Regions from separate parts of the Paenibacillus sp. J31R98 genome, predicted to be linked through region 2. Evidence: a T-box and tRNA genes for the amino acid it is inferred to sense, from the RefSeq annotation. Region 2 holds a T-box; the other holds one or more tRNA genes.
The links. A T-box is a leader RNA that pairs with one kind of tRNA and senses whether it is charged. The one in region 2 lies ahead of AC0YNX_RS01275 (valine--tRNA ligase), so its partner is inferred to be a tRNA-Val.

Region 1: it encodes a tRNA-Val, which carries the amino acid that the T-box ahead of AC0YNX_RS01275 (valine--tRNA ligase) is inferred to sense. The anticodon was not compared.

Annotation. Positions count from the first base shown of each region.
Region 1 covers NZ_JBWDNO010000002.1:759,648-769,517, forward strand. Annotated here, with positions in the region: gene AC0YNX_RS12125 (MBL fold metallo-hydrolase) at 1-284, shown strand, start outside; gene AC0YNX_RS12130 (DUF3892 domain-containing protein) at 335-604, opposite strand; gene AC0YNX_RS12135 (hypothetical protein) at 1,016-1,183, opposite strand; tRNA gene AC0YNX_RS12140 (tRNA-Val) at 1,330-1,405, shown strand; gene AC0YNX_RS12145 (helix-turn-helix domain-containing protein) at 1,553-1,807, shown strand; gene AC0YNX_RS12150 (pentapeptide repeat-containing protein) at 2,066-2,719, opposite strand; gene AC0YNX_RS12155 (MFS transporter) at 3,006-4,229, opposite strand; gene AC0YNX_RS12160 (N-acetyltransferase family protein) at 4,310-4,948, opposite strand; partial or broken gene AC0YNX_RS12165 (stalk domain-containing protein) at 5,315-5,989, shown strand; gene AC0YNX_RS12170 (excalibur calcium-binding domain-containing protein) at 6,086-6,202, shown strand; gene AC0YNX_RS12175 (spore germination protein) at 6,352-7,818, shown strand; gene AC0YNX_RS12180 (Ger(x)C family spore germination protein) at 7,815-8,987, shown strand; gene AC0YNX_RS12185 (GerAB/ArcD/ProY family transporter) at 8,984-9,870, shown strand, end outside.
Region 2 covers NZ_JBWDNO010000001.1:298,833-308,702, reverse strand. Annotated here, with positions in the region: gene AC0YNX_RS01305 (SPOR domain-containing protein) at 1-693, opposite strand, end outside; gene AC0YNX_RS01300 (ArsR/SmtB family transcription factor) at 854-1,183, shown strand; gene AC0YNX_RS01295 (SRPBCC domain-containing protein) at 1,225-1,749, shown strand; gene AC0YNX_RS01290 (VOC family protein) at 2,050-2,487, shown strand; gene murC (UDP-N-acetylmuramate--L-alanine ligase) at 2,648-4,042, opposite strand; gene AC0YNX_RS01280 (bifunctional folylpolyglutamate synthase/dihydrofolate synthase) at 4,050-5,417, opposite strand; gene AC0YNX_RS01275 (valine--tRNA ligase) at 5,481-8,138, opposite strand; T-box leader at 8,216-8,457, opposite strand; gene AC0YNX_RS01270 (LysM peptidoglycan-binding domain-containing protein) at 8,623-9,870, opposite strand, start outside.

The sequences.
Region 1 (9,870 bases), on a different contig from region 2:
GCTATTCTTACTTCATTAACGAGTCGTTCTTCTACTCAGCCGATCTGAAGTTCAACCCCGAGCTGCTGCAACAGCTTGTTGATCGAGGCTGTAAGACGATCTTCCATGATTGCCAACTGCGGCCGCCAGGTGTCGTTCATACGACATTAGATGAACTCTCTTCGCTTCCAGTTCATATTAAAGAACGGGTCTGGCTCATGCACTATGAAGATATTAAGCCTGACTACGAGGACAAAGCTGGTATGATGCGCTTCGTCGAACAGCATGTTCGCTATACATTGTGAGAATAGCAAAAAGCCCGCTGATGAGCGGGCTTTTCTTATTATCGCTTATTTTAGAAGTTTGGCAGTTGATCGAGGTTATTCGATGGGTCACCGTCGGCATTGCCTCGGATATACGTATCGCCATCTTTGCCTTTGAACGTGTTTACGCCGGCAATCGCGCCGCTCTCTGCTTCCGCAAGTGCCTCCTCATAATTCAACACACGTCCTGCAGATGTTTGGAACGAGGTGAGATCACCATCGCCATTCTTCTGCACCGCAACGATTGTCTCTCGCTGCTCGCCAGCTGCTTCTCCGGATTGCTCCGGCATTCTCATGTACATGGGGATTCCTCCTTTTTGGCAAGATATTCTTGTAGGATGGCTAATTAGGCGCTTAATTATGCGGAGCTGCTGTATGCAGCGGATACAATAAAAAAATCCGGGATGCCCTGTTCGAGCATCGCCGGATATTAAGGCGTGTTATCTTCACGTAATGGAGGCTTCATTCGGCCCGTTTCTATTCTGCCTGACGGAGGCCCAATTACTCTTCCTTTATCGGATGAATCATAAACGTCGCTAAAAACAGAGGTCGAACTCGGCATGACGATTTCTGACTGTTTGTTCAAGCAACCTGTGCACACGAACAGGATTAGAACGGTGCTGCACAGCAAGATTGTCTTCACGTATACCACTCCCGAAAGGTGAGATGGGATTAGTATACCCGTGAAGCTAACTCAGCAAACATTTCCTCATTTACCGTCTGGTTGCTTTCGCTTCTGGAGGCAGCTTCCTCTTCCATACAAAGGCTTCATCGTAGGCCATCGTATCATTGATGACCATCTTGGCTACACATAAGCAAACCGCACCGACGATACCAAACAAACCAACCAACCATATAAATAAATGAGCAGCTTCCGCCACTAGACAATCCGCCTCCCCAAGGATAACCTCTTGGGTACACCTTATGCGGCCCTCTGTCGATTTAGACTAATTTTTTGTGAAAAGTGGTTGACATCTTTTTTGGCGTTTGCTATATTATTACTTGTCACTAACGAAGTACTTCACATGATCTGGTAGCTCAGCTGGGAGAGCACTATCTTGACAGGGTAGGGGTCACAGGTTCGAACCCTGTCCAGATCACCATAATTTAAACGTCGAAACTCCGCAGAAATGCTGGAGTTTTTCTTTTGATACAGGGTTTTTTAAAGTAATAGTACAGCGGCTTTTTAGAGGGCTTGTTGCAAATTTGTTGCAAATCTTTTATTGCTCGCAGAAAGGTGCATCCAAACGTTGAATGAAAGTAATGTCATGAAGCTCTATTTCACGGCTAATGAAGCCGCTGAATATCTAGGTGATAATGTGGAAAATGTACGTACTTTCTGCCGTCACAATATGATTCCCCACCAAAAAATTAAGGGTAAATACTACATTGCAAAATTAGACCTTGAAAGACTTTATCGTGAGCAGTATTCTCCTGATGCTGTAATTAGAAGTGAGCAACGGATTTCAGACTTCTGGAATAACTTATTGCCGCCTCGAAGTTGACTGATTTTTAAGCTATGCGAGTAAAAACAAATCGAAAACATCCATAAAAAAGAGCCGTCAGGGGTTATCCTGAGGCTTCTTTTTTTTACGCTTTTGCTTTGTAGTACGCATCTGTCAACTTAACTAGGTCAGGTGCAATCTTTAGTCCATAGTCAAACGATCTCTTCAATAAATTCTTCACCGTGTTCCAATTCGAATATGCCGCTCTTTGTTGTTCCCCTTGTAGTCCTAATAAGCAATTTCTGATTATTTTATAACTCATTCTTTAACAATGAGTCCAAATATTTTTGCAAATATATAAGCTTGTTCACGAGAAATAGTGCAACCTTGCAAATGATTCACATCCACACCTAATCCATTAAACTCACAATCACTTAAATCAATTCCGTTTAACTCTGTACCTGAAAATTGAGCCTGATCTATATTGGTACGATACAACTCAATTTTTTGTAATTTAGAAGAACTAAAATCCGTTTTGCACAGAAAACTATCTTGTATAATAACTTGCTTTGTGTTTGCAAATCTAAATGTTGCATAGTCGGCTATACAACTATCAAATAAAACATTCCTAAGTGTTACACTTGCTAAATTAATGCCAATCATTTTACATTCCTTGAATTCTGTTCTATGGATGATGGCATCGCTAAAATTCACATTAGACAGATCACATTTTTCAAATATAACATCTGTAAGTTCAACTCCTGTTAAGGTTGTTTCTGTAAATGTTACATTTTTAAAGATGACTTTATCAAAAGTAACTTTATTAGCCTCTTGATTTTCAACCACACAGTCGGTAATCATTCCCATTTCGAAAAAATCATTGGATTGTATTTCAAGCAGCTTAACTACAGGTAGTTCACTTAGAAATATTTTAGGGCTCTCTAATTTCATGTTTTTTTTCTTATTATTCATGTGCGAAATCTCCCTTTGATCTTGGCTAGACCTCAAAAATAGAACACTGGTTCTTATTGTATATGAAAGACATGGATCTGCATATATATGAACACTTCTACTGAGACTTTGATTTTAAATACCACAACAAAACTGCCCTTTAGGTATCAATAAGTGCAAAAAAAGCCCGACAGCGGTAGCTGTCGAGCCTCAGATTGATAATATCTATTAAGTTTTATAAAGTTCACTGTCGACCTTCCTGATTCCAATATGGATGTTTATACCATATTTATATTCCCTCTATTAATCAGCCCTTCACCCCATACTCATCTGTCTCCGAAGGCAACGTCCTTCCCGGAAGCCCGGGAAATCGAAGAGCAAACGGCATAATAATAACCGTGACCACCACGAGCGCGCCGATAGCTAGCACCCTCTCATCCAGAAGCAGCTGCACGAGCAGCGACAATACGATGCCGCCCAAATTACCGAACAGCAGCAGCAATCCCGTTACTGCGCCAGCAGTTCGCGGTTCTGCTTTGGCCTCTGCGAATGACAGGACAATGGGCAAGTCAGCCAGTAGAAGCAACCCTGCCAATGGAAGCAGAGTCATAAACAACCAGGTTGGCAAGCCTGTCGCGAGGAATACGAGCAGCACGATGCTAACCGCGAGCGATAGCGCGAGGATACGCCTTGCCCGATACCCGCGCATGGCGAAGTCCGGCAGGATCGCTGCACCGATAATGCCAGCCGCAGTCATGAGCCCTAGCCCCGTTCCGACCTGCACCGAGTTGAACCCGATTGCATCTGCGAGCACTTCAAGCCATGTCGCCAGCGTAATGAAAATCCCAAAGCCAGCAAACAGAAGCAGGCTAAACAAGCGTACCCACCGCTGCGTCCAAATCTCCCTAATCGTGCAAAGCATAGTTGCGGGTGCTTCATCCCCCGCCGCCACCACATAGAGAGGTGAATGCCGAAGCGCAAGCAGCAGCGCCACACAAGCGAATGCACTAATCAGAGCCTGTGTCCAAAGTACGGCAGGAAGTCCGCCCCATTCCATCAGGAAAGGCACCGTCACGTTGGAGATCATAACGCCGACGAACAGACTCGCCGTGCCGGTAGCAATTGCTATCGGACGCTTCGCTGGTGCCGCATAGAGCGTAGCCATTTTGTTAACCGCATTCAGCACTAAGGGCTGCCCTGCCGCAATCGCGATCTGTCCGACCAGTGAATAGTCATATCCGGGCACAACCCGAATTAACGCCCCAACCACGGTAAGTCCCGCTCCCCAAGCTAGCGCGCCTCGGAAACTACGATCTGCCGCGAAACCAAACGGTATAGATAACAGGACATAAATTAGAGGAAAAACGAGAGATAACCATCCCACGGCATCGACAGAGACGCCCCAATGATCAGCAGTATCGGTCGTGACAGGGGTAAACGTGACCCATAGCATCTGCGTGACAGCCGCAAGTGCGGCATAAGCGATAATGACAGACCAGCGCGAATCTGAGCTTCCTTTATTTGCTCCCATGGTTAGTATCCCTCTCTAGGAATTGATCTTGTCATTGAAACATTCCATTTCATTGTCAAAATTCCTGTAGAGGAAAATAATTATTTCGGCCTTGCACCCGAACCATCAGAAACATCACGATGCATTCGCAGCAAGGGTCCGCCAATGGAGCCCACTGTTCCAATAACGACGAATCCCGCTGATTCATAGAATGCTCTCGCATGATTGGCGGACACCTCGATACGCAATCCGAGATTCGCAATATCGGCGATTAACGCACTTGCAACACCTTGGCGCATACACTCAGGATCAGTAAACAAATCCTCTAGCTCGAGGAAGTCATCGACCGGACGAGCTGTTGCGAAGCCAACAACTCGCGCCCCGGCAACAGCAACATGCACAAACGGCAGCAACGCGTCATCCCACACAAGCCACTCGGGATGGGCGGCGATTAGGTCGTGGTCGGCTACGTTTGTCAGCGATGCTCGGCGATAGACATCGCGTAACGCCCAAACGTCGTCAGCGACTGCTCGCCGGATTTCCAGATCAGTCAATTTAGGCTGTGATATCTGCTCACCATCGTCAGACTGTTGAATCCACATCACTTCCTGCTTCAGGCTATCGATCCGATCTCGGATCAGATTGGAGAATACACTCATACTCTCGCCATCAACGATCGCTTTCTCCAAAGCTTTAATCTCTATGGAAAGAATAAATCTCTTCAGCTCAGCTATATTCATACGATCGATCGCTCCTCGTTTGGCAGCTTTTCCGCCGCAGCATACTGGATTATATACGCCCATATCAAATCTTAGTCTATCGAGCTTTCGCACCCGTTGTCCCTTTCTGGAAATTTGAATCAGTATTGGGACTAATCTTCCAAGTAAACCTAACATAATCGATTCTTGGCATGAGAAGGCTATGCTTGCAACGATAGTCAAAGGAGTGCTATTCCAACCATGCTAATGAAAATCATCCTTCTAGCGGCAATGTCCACTGCATTGAGCGGTTGTCTGCACAAGTCACAAGAAGCACCTAATCACATCAGTCAGCCAAATTCGGTCTCAACGAAGCGGATTATCGAAACTGTGGATCAGCCCCTAATTATGCAGGCGACGAGTACGGCGATTCGATTATTCGTGAATGGTAATCAAGCCACGACGTCCCCGAAGATAATCAGCGGCGCTACCTTTGTTCCCGTACGAGCCGCAGGTGAATTACTCAAGAAGACTGTGTCCTGGGAAGCAGCGACGAAAACCGTCTACATTAATGATAAGAATCAGTCGAACCCGAAGTCCACGAATCATGCTTTAAAATTAATTGTAAACGGGAAACAAGCGAGCACCACGCCAAAAGTAATCAATAGCACTACGTATGTACCTGTACGAGCAGCAGGTGAACTCCTTAAGCAATACGTGACCTGGGATGCCACAATAAGAGCGGTATACATTAATAACCAAGCTCATAGTAAGGTCATCTACTTCCCAGCGGCCCGTTATCCCCAAACTTCGGCTCATATCAAAAGTGCATTGAGTCGAGGTGAATCTCCAATCTGCACCATTGATCGAGGAGGAGCTGATCATAACCGGGAAGAGTCACTCAGCGGCATCCCCACGAAGGACGGCTACGATCGCGATGAATTCCCAATGGCAATGTGTACCGAAGGTGGAACCGGAGCGGATATTGCATACGTCAAGTCTTCGGACAATCGCGGTGCAGGCTCATGGGTTGGCAATCGCATGCATAGTTTCCCTGACGGTACACGTGTACTGATTATTATAGATACGAATACGGTTACCTCTTCTCCGGCAAAACCGATTCCGAAGCCGACGCCAAAACCAACAACGACACCGAAACCAGCTACTAAACCTAGCAATGTGTTTTACAAAAACTGCGCTGCCGTAAGAGCAGCTGGCAAAGCTCCGCTTCGTCAAGGCCAGCCGGGTTATAGCAGTAACCTCGACCGAGATCATGACGGGCTCGCTTGCGAGTGATTGTGTACCCCACTACGAGGCTTCCCACAAGTTCGATTAAAACTTAGGGGAAGCCTCTTTATGCTTTCCTTTAACTGCAATTCAGGATAAATCCAACACAAACGAGGAAACCTAACTGTTAATTCTTTCTAAAGGAGGAAGTCATCCTTTTGTCCACGACTACAGAACAGCTCAGCCCATCGTTGCAGAAGAATGAACTCCTGCTCAAAAATAAATTCAAGAATAGCTATGATATTGTCTTTCGTCGTGTACAAATGTTCGGCGAGCTTGGGGCGCTTCTTATCTATATAGATGGTTTGGTAGATGCCTCAGCGCTCGATAACGTCTTATTAAAGCCATGGATGTTCGGATCTACTTCCCATGAACGGGATGAACGCATCACGTTTGACCATATTCTGGAGCAGCTGTTCCCCGTTGCAAGTATTCAAGTAGCGGAAAGCATAATCGATCTCGAACGAGATATCTTGTCTGGCTGTGCAGCCCTGCTATTTGATGGATATGAGCAAGCTGTCATCGCTGACTTGCGGAGCTTCGAGCATCGAACCGTCGAAGAGCCCTCCACTGAAGTTACGATACAGGGTCCACGCGAAGGATTCACCGAAAGCTTGAATGTGAATACTGCTCTCGTTCGCAGGAAGATTCAGAGTACGGATTTAAAGATGGAGTCCATCACCATCGGCACTCTATCGAGGACGATGATTGTCATCGCCTACATCGACGGACTGGTGAATGAATCGGTCATTGACGAGGTGCGAGGGCGCATTCGCAAGATTCAGGTTGAAACGGTACTTAGCGGCAATGTGATTGAGGAGTTTATCGAAGATCATCCGTTTACGTTGTTCCCGCAGGTTCAGAAGACCGAGCGTCCGGATATCGTTGCCTCAAGCCTTGCAGAGCGGAAAGTCGCCATATTCGTCGACGGCACGCCACTTGTCCTTATCGCCCCTTGTACATTATGGACTGCATTCCAGTCGGCCGATGATTACTATGAACGTTTCATCTATGCGTCCCTAACCCGCTGGCTGCGTATGCTCTTGGTTTTCACATCTCTATTCCTGCCTTCGATCTATGTGGCCATAACGACGTTTCATCCTCAGCTAATCCCGACAAATTTGCTGCTCAGCATCGCCTCTGCTCGCGAAGGGGTTCCTTTTCCGGCTGTGATCGAAGCGCTGTTAATGGAGTTTCTGTTCGAGGGCTTGCGCGAAGCAGGTATACGAATGCCTCGTCAGACGGGTTCGGCCATCAGCATTGTCGGAGCGATCGTCATCGGACAAGCAGCCGTACAGGCGGGTATCGTAGGCGCCCCCATGGTGATTGTTGTGTCGGTAACCGGAATCGCATCGCTTACTACGCCGAGGTACAACATGGGCATCGCATTTCGCATGCTTCGGTTTCCGATGCTCATCTGCTCGGGCTTCTTCGGATTGTACGGTATTACGATGGCGACCTTATTCCTGCTTATTCATTTAACGAATCTGGAGTCGTTCGGAGTCCCTTATCTGAGTCCGGTTGCTCCAACGGAAAGCAGCAAATTAAGAGATATCTTCATTCGTGCTCCATGGTGGAAATTGCAGAGGCAGCAAGTCGGCAAACAAGGAGGCAAATCCAAATGAATCTTCGTATCGTTGCCATCTTCTGCACCGCTTGCTCCATGGTATTCCTAACTGGCTGCTGGGATCGGGAAGAGCTCTCCGATCGGGTATTCGATCTTGCGGCAGCGGCTGATTTGCAGCAGGACGGAACGATTCTGACCTCCGCTCAATTCTTTATCCCTTTCCGGGCAAACACGAGTGGCGGCACTTCGGCTGAGAAGCCGTTCTTTGTCGAGTCGGGCGGCGGGCGCAGCTACTTTGAGTCTATCCAAGTGATGCGACAGAAGCTTTCTCGTATCGTGACCCGTGGTCATCGGAGAAACTTTTACATCGGTGAAGATTTAGCCAAGAAAGGCGTACTAGACATGATGGATGCGTTCACGCGGGACCCGGGCAACCGGATTCGGATGGATATTTGGGTGGTCAAAGGCAATAAGGGCATGGAGGTGCTGAAGGTCCCCTACCCGCTGGAGACAATTCCATCCGTCGCTTCGGTCAAAATCCATCGAGCGGTCGGTGGTTCAACCGGCATATCCTATCTCGGCTTCTTACTCGCTGCGAATGAAGAAGGCAGCTGCCCTACGTTGCCTGCCGTTGATATCGTCCAAGGGGCTTCTCCGCAAAGAACAATCCGCTTCTATGGACGTGCATTATTTAACCGTGATTATCAGCTCGTCGGGTACTTGAATTTTATCGAAGCTTCTTATCGCCTGTGGATTCTTAATGGTCTTAAATACCTTGATATAGCGGAAATCTTCCCAGACCAAGGCGGTGGAATCGTTGGTATCCATATCACCCAATTCGGCAGCAAGCTGACGAGCAGTATTGCAAAAGGAAACAAGGTAAAAATGGAGATTGAGCTAACCGGCGGAGGGGATGTCGGCGAGAACGAGACGAAGCTGGACCTGAGCAAGCAAGAACAGCTGCAGCTCGTACAAGATCGAATCAATACGTTGACAAGTGAGCATGTTCTGGACATGGTCAAGAAGGTGCAGAAGCAATATGGCACCGACGTACTCGGCTTCAGCGCAGCGATCAATCGGCAGCATCCGCAGGCCTGGAAACAAATGAAGGGACAATGGGAGACGATATTTCCGAATGTGGAAGTAACGGTCCGCGTCCATTTGAAGTTAAAGCATATCGGTCTCGTCGGGCCGGCGCTAATTAGAGGCAAGGGGGAGAAAGGTTGAAGATCTCGGGTTATCAGCTATTCTGGCTCATCTACACGCTCGATTACGGGAAGACCGCCATATTCACCATCTCTCCCGCCATTCTAGCAGCCAAACAAGACGCTTGGATGTCTATCATTGTTGCAACATTGATCGGATTAATGACGACCTTTATAGCTGTGAAGATCAGCATGCTTCATCCAAAGCAAACGTTCATTCAATACTCGCAGACCATTCTGGGAAAATGGATTGGAACCCTCATTCTCATTCCGATTTTTCTCATGTGGATTTCGATCACGGGATTGATTCTAAGAGAATTCGCGGACTTCGTCTTCCTCGCCTTATTCAGCAAGACGCCGCTCTGGACAATCAGCATCATCATGCTTGCTGCCGTTGTTTACATCACGTCCACTGGCGGGCTTACCAGTATTGGGCGCTGCAGTGAAATTATCGGACCGATCAGCATCATCGGCAGCCTTCTCATTATTCTGCTTAGCATGAAGGATTGGGACTGGTTCAAGCTAATGCCCGTCTATTCCAATTCGGGCTTGCTGCCCATTATGAAAGGAAGCCTGTTTCCCGCCTCGTTCATTGCGGAATCCTTCATGGTCGTCATGCTGGTTGCCTTTATGCCTCAGCCCAAACGAGCGATGGCAGCATCCATGTTGGGCGTTGCAGCCGCTTCTGTGTCCATCCTGTTCATCACGGTCATCGTGATATTGGTCTTCGGTCCTCATTTGGCCGGGAATTTCGTATATCCCATCTACTCCGTCGTCACCTATATCTCCGTCATGGAGTTTATTCAGAACATTGATGTGATCATCGTCTTGTTATGGATCATCGGCATCTTCATCAAACTCGCCCTGTACTTCTTCGTGACTTGCTACGGAACATCGCAATTGCT
Region 2 (9,870 bases):
GGTAGAAGGCTTGCTAGTTGTTGGCGCAGCTTCATTGCCGGTCGCGCCGCCGCCAGTAAACAGTGTAAGTACAAAATAACCAAATAATGCGCCGGTCGCTATCGCCCCAGTGACCGAAGCAAATACTTTGTACCATGACGGTCCTCTGCTTGGCCGTTGTGAGGATCCCGATAGATAAGAGCCCAAGGATGAACGAGCGTTGAGGTCATTGCTGTTCGCACGGCGATAGCGTTCTTCCTCCTCTACGTCGATGATCGGGTACATATCAATAACCTGCGGAGGTTGCGCCTTTCTCTTGATGGGTGCTTCTTCTTCGTATTCATCGCCGAGCAGAATCGGCTCAAGGACGTCCGTCTCTGGATAGGGCTGGAATTCAGTATGAAGTCGCTGTTGTTGGTGCTTAGAGACAGGCTGCTGCACTGCAGGTTCAACTGTTTCTCTCATTTGTTCCGGTTGGCGCGGCTTCTGCTTTGAGTATTGCCCATCTGCCTCACGAATAAGCTGCTCTAGCGCTTGGGCATCATTTTGGAAGGAGCTGTTCCATGGACCTATATCGGAAGTGAATTTAATTTCCTCTTGAAAAAATGGCACGACATTCGCGGAGTTCTCGCGCTGTTTCTCTTCCTGCTTCGGCTCCATCCGTGCTCCGCTGCGCTGATCGAAACGATAGGTGATGCGTCCTTTATTGTTCATCGCACTCTCTCCTTGTCCACATACTCTAGTACGAGTCTATGAAAAAGTTGAGAGAATTATGACTTCTGAAATCCGTTATACCGTTATGGATAGAGCGGCCATGGATCGCTTAGATTTGCATTCCTTGACAGGAATATTCCTTGTGAGGTATATTCGAACCATGAATTCGACTATGAGCGCTCTTGCTGAGCCTAACCGATTACGAATTGTCGAGCTTCTGCGAGACGGCCCTCTCACGGTTGGTGAAATCGCCGAGCGGCTTGAACTGAATCAGCCGCAAGTATCCAAACATCTGCGCGTGCTCCTGGAAGCAGGACTCGTCGAAGTTCATCCGGTTGCCAATCGGCGGATTTACAAGCTGGGAACGGCGCCGCTTAAGGAGCTCGATGACTGGGTTCGTTCATTCCGCCGCTTCTGGGAAGGGAAGTTCGATGATTTGGAAGATTATTTGCGCAAGCTGCAGGCGAAGGAACCGAATAAAGATGAGTAGGAGAACCATGTACAAAAATGATACTTCGGGAGGAAATCAACTTGGCAGATAACCAAACAACTGTTGGCGAGAACACGAAAGAATTGCTTATTACACGTGTTGTAGACGCTCCTCGCGAGCTTGTATTTAAAGTGTTCACACAAGCCGAACATTTGAAGCATTGGTGGGGTCCGGCAGGGCTTGCAATGAGCGAGTGTTCCGTGGACCTGAAGCCAGGCGGCCTGTTCCACTACAGCATGAAGACACCGGACGGCCAGGAAATGTGGGGCAAATTCGAGTATCGAGAGATCGATGAGCCTAATCGCCTCGTCTACATTACTTCCTTCTCGGACAAAGAGGGCAACAGCCACCGCCATCCCATGGCGCCCACTTGGCCGATAGAGGTTTGGAATGAGCTTGTATTCGAAGAGCAGGAAGACGGCAAAACGCTGCTGACCATGCGCGGCAAGCCATACAACGCTTCCATCGAAGAAATCCAGACGTTCACCGAATCGCATCACCTCGTACAAGGCGGACTGGCAGGCACATTGGCTCAGCTCGATGCGTACCTCGCAACAATCGTATAAATCTAGTAGGAATGCTGAGAATCGGGTGAGCGATTCTCAGCTTTTTTGTGGGCTTTGGTAGGTCCGGAGGGAGCTCACTTGAGGTCAAAGTCATTGATCGTGCGCCGTCCTATCCTTTTTTAGTTTTTTGTTCTAACGAACCATAGACGCGCTATTAGGTGAAAATAGCAGCCTCTCGAATTCTAGCGAATTCCAGTAACGCTATTCGGTCAAAAACAGGATAAAACAAGCTCTCGAAATGGAAGGAATCCCCTTAATAAATCCAGAATAAGTACCTCATATCACTAAGGGGGAATTTCAATGAATAAGTTAGAGTTGAAGCATGAACTAGAGCGCAAGCATCCCCATAAGGAAGCACGGTTAAAGCGGATTGAATGCATCTATATTCCAGTGACTAACACTGAAACTGCAAAAACGTTTTTTATGAAATATGGTCTAGTTACCCTATCTCCTCAAGGCAATGTGAAGCTTGCCTCCGGACAAGGGATCTTCTTCCTAGAGACTAAGCTTGCGCAAACGTCGAACTTCGTGACGCACGATTGGGACGAACAGGATGATCAGCATGTGATGGAAGCGGCTTGTTTCGAAGTCACACAGATCGAGGAACTCTATCAACTAATGAGAGACGAAGGAGCGAATGTTTCAGAGCTCAAAGATAACGGCGGCTGCGGATTGTCTTTCCATTTCTACGATCCCGATGGCAACAAGTTTGCTGCGTGGCAGGATCACCTAAGTTAGTGACGCTGAGCGCAAAAAAAAGCTGAGAAATCGGAACTCCGATTCTCAGCTTCTTTTAATTCTTCCAGTAATATGATCCGCCAAACGAATCTCCACACGTGCCTCTGCCCCTCAAACGTCAGACCATTCTGGTGTCCAAAGGGATTTAGAGACTTCTCCCTCAAGCCTTCCCGCGGAGCGTCTTGGCAAGGGAATCCGCAACCTTCCAAATATCGCCCGCGCCCATTGTAATAATGAGATCGCCCGGTTTCACTTGGTCCGTCAACACCACCAGCACTTCCTCTTTGGTCGGATAGTATGACGTATTCGCGTTGCTGTTCTTGATGATCATCTCCACGAGCTTCTTGGAGTGAACGCCCTCGATCTGCTGCTCGCCTGCAGGAGAATAAATATCCGTGATGAGCACCTCATCCGCTTCCGAGAACGCACGGCTGAATTGCTCCAGCAAGAAGAACGTGCGCGTATAACGCTGCGGCTGGAACACCGCAACGATCCGTTTGCCCGTCGACTTGGCAGCGCTGATCGTAGCCTGAATCTCTGTCGGATGATGCGCATAATCATCAATAACGAGAATATCATTCACTTCGCCGAGCACCTGGAATCTGCGTTTCGCGCCGCGGAAATCTACGATAGCTTGTGCAATCGCTTCGAATGATACGCCCGCTTCCAAGCATGTAATGACCGTCGCCATCGCGTTGTACACATTGTGGCGCCCTGGAACGGACAGCTCAATGCGGCCAAGCAGTTGGCCATGACGATTCATATCAAACGATGCTTTGCGATCGCCAAGCGTAATGTTGGTCGCACGGTATACCGCCTCATGGTCAATACCGTACGTAAGTACGCCTTCATGCCCAAGAGGACCTGCAATAAGCTCAGGAAGCATGCCCTGCATATTCTCATCGTCCGCACAGACGATTGCTTTGCCGTCTTGCTTCACTTGGCTTAGAAACTGCACGTAAGCCTCTTTTAATTTATTGAAATCACCGTCGTAGTTTTCGAGATGATCAGGTTCGATATTCGTCACGATGGCAATTGCAGGATGGTACTGCAGGAACGAGCCGTCGCTCTCATCTGCTTCCGCAACGACATAATCGCCTTTTCCGGCCTTGGCGTTCGTGCCAACATTGACGATCTCACCGCCAATGATATAAGTCGGATCAAGCTGGCAAGTTTCCATGACCAGAGCGATCATTGAGGATGTCGTTGTTTTGCCGTGCGCGCCAGCGACAGCGACACCTTTGCCGTAATTCATCAATCTTGCAAGCATTTGAGCGCGGTGAAGAATCGGAATATTCAAATCTTCCGCCGCTTTGCGTTCGACATTATCACGGGATAACGCCGTCGAGTATACGACCAAGTCCGCCCCTTTGACATGCTCCGGCTCATGACCGATGTAAATACGCGCCCCCTTGGCAGCAAGCTTCTCCGTAAGCTCTTGCCGGGCAACGTCCGAGCCGGTCACTTTATAGCCCATCTCCAGCATAACGCGCGCGATCGCGCTCATGCCGTAACCGCCAATACCGATGAAATGAACGTGTTCTGCTGTGTTCAAAGACGGTTCACCAACCTTTTTCAGAATCCTTATTGTAGAGCAATTGGGAGCGGACGTCTGCAATTAAGTAGAGCGTTCCGGAAACGACCGCCAAATCAGCATTACGTGTTAAACCTTGCAGTCTTTCAAGCGCCTGCTTCCAATCCGGTTCAACGATGAGCTCGAAAGGACGGTCCACTGATTCACGAATCTCGCTGACGAGCTCAGCCAGTTCCGCAGCAGGCAGCGCCTTGCGGAAATTAGGCTCAGTCACGATAAGCGTATCCACTAGAGGTAGTATATGCTTGAGCGTGTCACGATGATTCTTATTCGATAGCATCCCCATCATGAGATGCAAACGCTCGTACGAATACGTATCTCGTAGCGCCGCCGCTAATGTTTCAGCACCCTCTGGATTATGAGCGCCGTCGATCAGCAGCCTCGGGGACTGCTGGACCATCTCGAGGCGTCCCGGCCAAGCTGCTGTGCGAAGCCCAACACGCAGATCTTCATCCTCAATGATAGCTGCGTAATACTGCCGCATGACTTCGAGCGTCATGACGGCAACTGCCGCATTGGTCCGTTGATGTGCGCCATTCAGTGTAATCGTCAGCGGTTCAAGCGAACGGAACATCCCGTCAAAACGGAACGATTGCTCATTCTCCGCTACTTGAAGCGCTGTTTCATGAAACTTTTCTCCCAATAGATAAAGCGAGCTGCGTTTCTCCTTCGCCGTCGAAGTAACAACGGCTACCGCTTCCGGCTGCGTCACTGCACTGACAACCGGAACGCCAGCCTTAATGATACCCGCCTTCTCAGTTGCCACAGCTTCAAGCGTATCGCCAAGAATATCCATATGATCATGACCAACATTCGTAATAACCGATACAATCGGTGTCACGATATTCGTCACATCCATACGCCCTCCAAGCCCAGTTTCCCACACGACAAAATCAGGGTATGCCACAGTGCCGTAATACAAAATCGCCAGCGCCGTCGAAACTTCAAACATCGTAGGCGAGCCAAGCTCGGTCTGCGCAATCGCTTCGACATGCGGCTTCAGCTTGTTCGCAAGCATGAGCAGCGTCTCTTCGGGAATGTCCGTATCGTTGTACTTGAAACGATTCGTAAAACTCGTTATGTAAGGAGACGTGAACGTCCCCACATCATAGCCGCAGCGCAGCAGCACACTAGTCAGATAGGCGCAAACCGAGCCTTTGCCATTCGTGCCCGCTACATGAATAAATTTAAGCCGGCGCTCCGGGTGATTGAATATTTCCATCAGCTTCAGAATTCGCTCCATGCCTGGGCGAATGCCGAACGGGACGAGGCCTACAATCCAATCTCTTGCTTCCTCATAGCTAGCAAGCGGTGCCGGTAACTGTTGTTCAGTCATTATGATTTCCTTCTTCCTTCTGCAGCGAAATGCTGCGAATTGAAAAAGCCTAGAAGGGCTGTACTAGCCCTTCAGCTCCTCAATGCGCGCAAGCACTTTCTCGCGTTTCTCCGCATAGTCAGCCATTTTCGCGCGTTCTTCCTCAATGACCTTCGCCGGCGCTTTCGCAACGAAGCCAACATTACCAAGCTTCTTCTCTACGCGCTCAACTTCGCTAGTCAAATTCGCAACCTCTTTGTTCAAGCGGGCAATTTCTTGCTCGATGTCGATAAGGCCTGCCAGCGGCAAGTACATCTGAGCGCCTGTAACGATTGCAGTCATCGCTTTATCCGGAGACGCGAGATCTTCGCTGATCTCAAGCTTCGACGTGCCGCAGAAGCGGACAATGAACTCTTCATTGCGTTTCAGGATGGCAGCAATGCTATCGCTCGACGGCTTCACGAGCAGCTCGACTTTTTTGCTCATCGGTACATTAACCTCAGCACGGATATTTCGAACCGCGCGGATCATATCCATCAGAAGCTCCATCTCCGCAACAGCCTCCGGCGCTTCCAGCGCTGAATCGTAAACCGGCCACGGAGCAAGTGTGATCGTCTCGCCTTCATGCGGCAAGTGTTGCCATATTTCCTCACTGATAAACGGCATGAACGGGTGAATGAGACGCTGAGTACGATCCAGTACGTATGCAAGTACGGATTGCGTCGCGCGCTTCGCTTCCGCATCTTGTCCGTTCAGGTTCAGCTTCGCGAATTCGATATACCAGTCGCACAGATCATCCCAGATAAAGTTGTACAACACACGGCCGGTTTCGCCAAAATCATAGCTGTCAATCAGACGCGTTACGTCTGCAACCGCAGCATTCAGACGGTGAAGAATCCAGCGATCTGCCGTACCCAGCTTCACATTGATGTCAATGTCAGCTGCTGTTACGCCTTCAAGGTTCATGAGTGCGAAGCGCGAAGCGTTCCAGATCTTGTTCGCGAAGTTGCGCGCTTGCTCAACGCGCTCCCAGCGGAAACGCAGATCCTGCCCCGGCGTGCTGCTCGTCGAAATCATGAATCGCATCGCATCAGCGCCGTAATTCTCGATCACTTCAAGCGGATCGACGCCGTTGCCGAGCGATTTGGACATTTTCTTGCCGTTCTCGTCTCGAACGAGGCCGTGCATGAGAACATCCTTGAACGGCATCTCACCTGTGAACTCAAGACCCGTGAAGATCATGCGGGCAACCCAGAAGTAGATGATATCATAACCCGTTACTAGAACATTCGTCGGGTAGTAGCGTTTTAGGTCGTCAGACTGTTCCGGCCAGCCAAGCGTCGAGAACGGCCAGAGCGCCGAGCTGAACCAAGTGTCGAGTACGTCTTCGTCTTGACGAAGTGACTCGTTGCCACATGCGCAGGATGTTGGCTCTTCGTGCGCAACATGCATCGCGCCGCAAGAGTCGCAGTACCAAGCCGGAATGCGGTGGCCCCACCACAATTGGCGGGAAATACACCAGTCGCGAACATTTTCGATCCATTGCAGATAGATTTTCTCGAAGCGATCCGGAACGAAGTTAACGCCTTTTCCGGCGTTCTGCGCTTCAATCGCAGCTTCGGCGAGCGGTTTCATCTCTACGAACCATTGCGTTGACAAATATGGCTCAACAACCGCGCCGCTGCGCTCGCTGTGACCAACTTGGTGAACGTGATCTTCGATCTTGATGCATACGCCGAGTTCTTGCAGATCTGCAACGATGCGCTTACGGCAGTCCGCACGGTCGATGCCGTTGTACGGGCCAGCTTCTGCATTCATCGTACCGCTCTCGTCCATCACAACAATCTGCGGCAGGTTGTGGCGAAGACCAACTTCGAAGTCGTTCGGGTCATGAGCTGGCGTAATCTTCACCGCGCCGGAACCGAATTCTTTCTCCACATATTCGTCAGCAATAATCGGAATCTCTCTGCCGATGATAGGCAGAACGATCAATTCGCCGATCAGGTGCTTGTAACGCTCATCTTCTGGATGTACAGCAACCGCTGTATCGCCGAGCATCGTCTCTGGACGGGTCGTCGCAACGGTAATAAAGCCAGATCCGTTCTTCAGCGGATATTGCAAGTGGTACAGATGGCCGTTCACTTCTTTATGCTCAACCTCGATATCGGACAATGCGGTGCGCGCAGCCGGATCCCAGTTAATGATTTTTTTGCCGCGGTAGATGAGGCCCTTCTCGTAGAGGCGAACGAATACTTCGCGTACCGCTGCGGACAGCCCTTCATCCAGTGTAAAACGTTCGCGCGAGTAGTCGAGCGAGAATCCCATCTTCGCCCATTGCTCACGGATCGTCTCATTGTAGAGCTCTTTCCATTCCCATACTTTATCGAGGAATTTCTCACGACCGAGGTCGTAACGGGATACGCCTTCCTCGCGTAGCTTCTGCTCAACCTTTGTCTGCGTCGCAATACCTGCATGGTCACTGCCTGGCAGCCACAGAGCGTCATAGCCTTGCATCCGCTTCGTACGGATCAGAATATCCTGCAGCGTAAAATCGAGCGCATGCCCGATATGCAGCATACCCGTTACGTTCGGAGGAGGAATTACAATCGTATACGCTTCTGCATCTGGACGCTTGCCAGCTTCAAAAAATTTGCCCTCCATCCAATACGGATACCATTTGGATTCGGCAGCCTTCGGATCATACGTCGTCGGCATCTCAGTCATTGCTTGTTTCTGTGACATCACTATTCCTCGCTTCCAATGTATTTCAAAAACGTAATAAACTGGTTAAACGCAAAAAAAACCTATCGCCCTTAATAGCAAAGGACGAAAGGTTCTAGCTTCCGCGGTACCACCTTTGTTCCGAACAAGCCAATAACGGCTTCATTCGACAACTTGATAACAGGTAACGGCTGCAGCCGGCTTGAACTAACGGTTAGCACCGTTTCATTCCAGCAACTCCGGGGCGACCTGTCGCAGTTCATTGCCTGCAGAACCTCTCAGCGTATTGGTTCCGCTCTCTGAAGGCATTCCTGTTACTCTTCCCCATCAACGTTATTATAATAAGAGTATAACCCTATTTTTTCTATCATACACGTTATTATTTGCCCGCGTCAATCCCACAGCCGCCCACACATCCAGAGTTTTGGGAACAACAGGAAAAAAGCCTCTTGAAAAGGTCTGATAGCAGTCCTCTTCGAAAGGCTTATTTGCATCCATGCGTGCATTATGGAATATATAGTACTTGGCCCTCGCTCACGCTCTGATCCGACAGCCGATTATAGAGTGCAATCTCGCGTGGCTGCAGCTGGTATCGACCTGCGATGACGTCAAGCGTCTCCTCGCGCTGCACGATACAGATACGAACCTTGCGGAAGGACTGATCCTCGCCGGAACGGCTGAAGAACAGGTTCTTCCATTCGATGTCATCTCCGCTCGACTTGCGCGCTTCCTTCGCTGCCTCTTCAGCCGATTGTTCCGCAGCCGCCCTTGCTTCCTGCTCCCTGCGGCTCGATTGCAGCAACGACCGGAAGCCGACGTTAGGCTGTGCAGCCTCCGCTTCTTCCTCAGCCGGCTTGCCCCCGACTGCGACTTTCAATTTACGCGCTGATTCCGCTTCGAAAGCCGAGATATCGCCAAATTGCTGCGCAGCCGGCGCATCTGCGTTAGCAGCGCCTTGCTGGCGTATCTTGGACTCGCGCTCTGCTGCATCAGCAAGAAACGGATTCTCCGCAGGAGGTCCAGCTAGAGCTGCCTCGATTGCTTCGTCCGACACTTCCGGCTCTGCTGCCTGAAGCGCTGCTTCTGCTTCCCGAGCTTCCGCATTGCGAGCTTCCGCTTCCAGCTGCCGCAGCCTCTCGATTGCAGCCGCGCGAGCGATCTCCTCTTGTTCGAAGGCCGCCTGCGCCGCTTGAGCCGCCGCATCACGATTGAACGCATCATTGTAGGCTTGCGGGTTGCTCGCTGTCTCCCAACCTTCGTTACGGATGGCCTGCGGCTCCGCATAACCTGTCTGCTGCTCGAACAATGATTCGTAATTCGGCACCTCTACCGGATCTCGCTTATGCACGACCGTAAAAGGCTCTTCCCGCTGCCACTCTTCCTGAGGGCTTGACTGGCCTAGCTCAATTCCTCTCAGCGACAGCACTCCCGTAATGTTGAGCGTTCGCGTTGACAGCAGGTCAACGTCGAAGTTATCAATCTCTACGGAGATGTCATCGAGCCGATGAATGCGATTCATAGGAAGCGTAATTTCGACAGGAATCCAGTGTTCCAATGACTGTTCAGCTAAAGGCTCATCCTGAGCGCGGTACACGCCGGTCAGGAGCAAATGTCCTTTTAACAACACCTGCTCGTCTTGCTGAACGATCCCGATACGAGGGACAAGCTCAATTTCTTCCAGCTCATCGATCGCCGCTACTTCATCAGGCAAATGAACCCGTTCATAAATGTCAAATCGTAAACCGTTTGACTG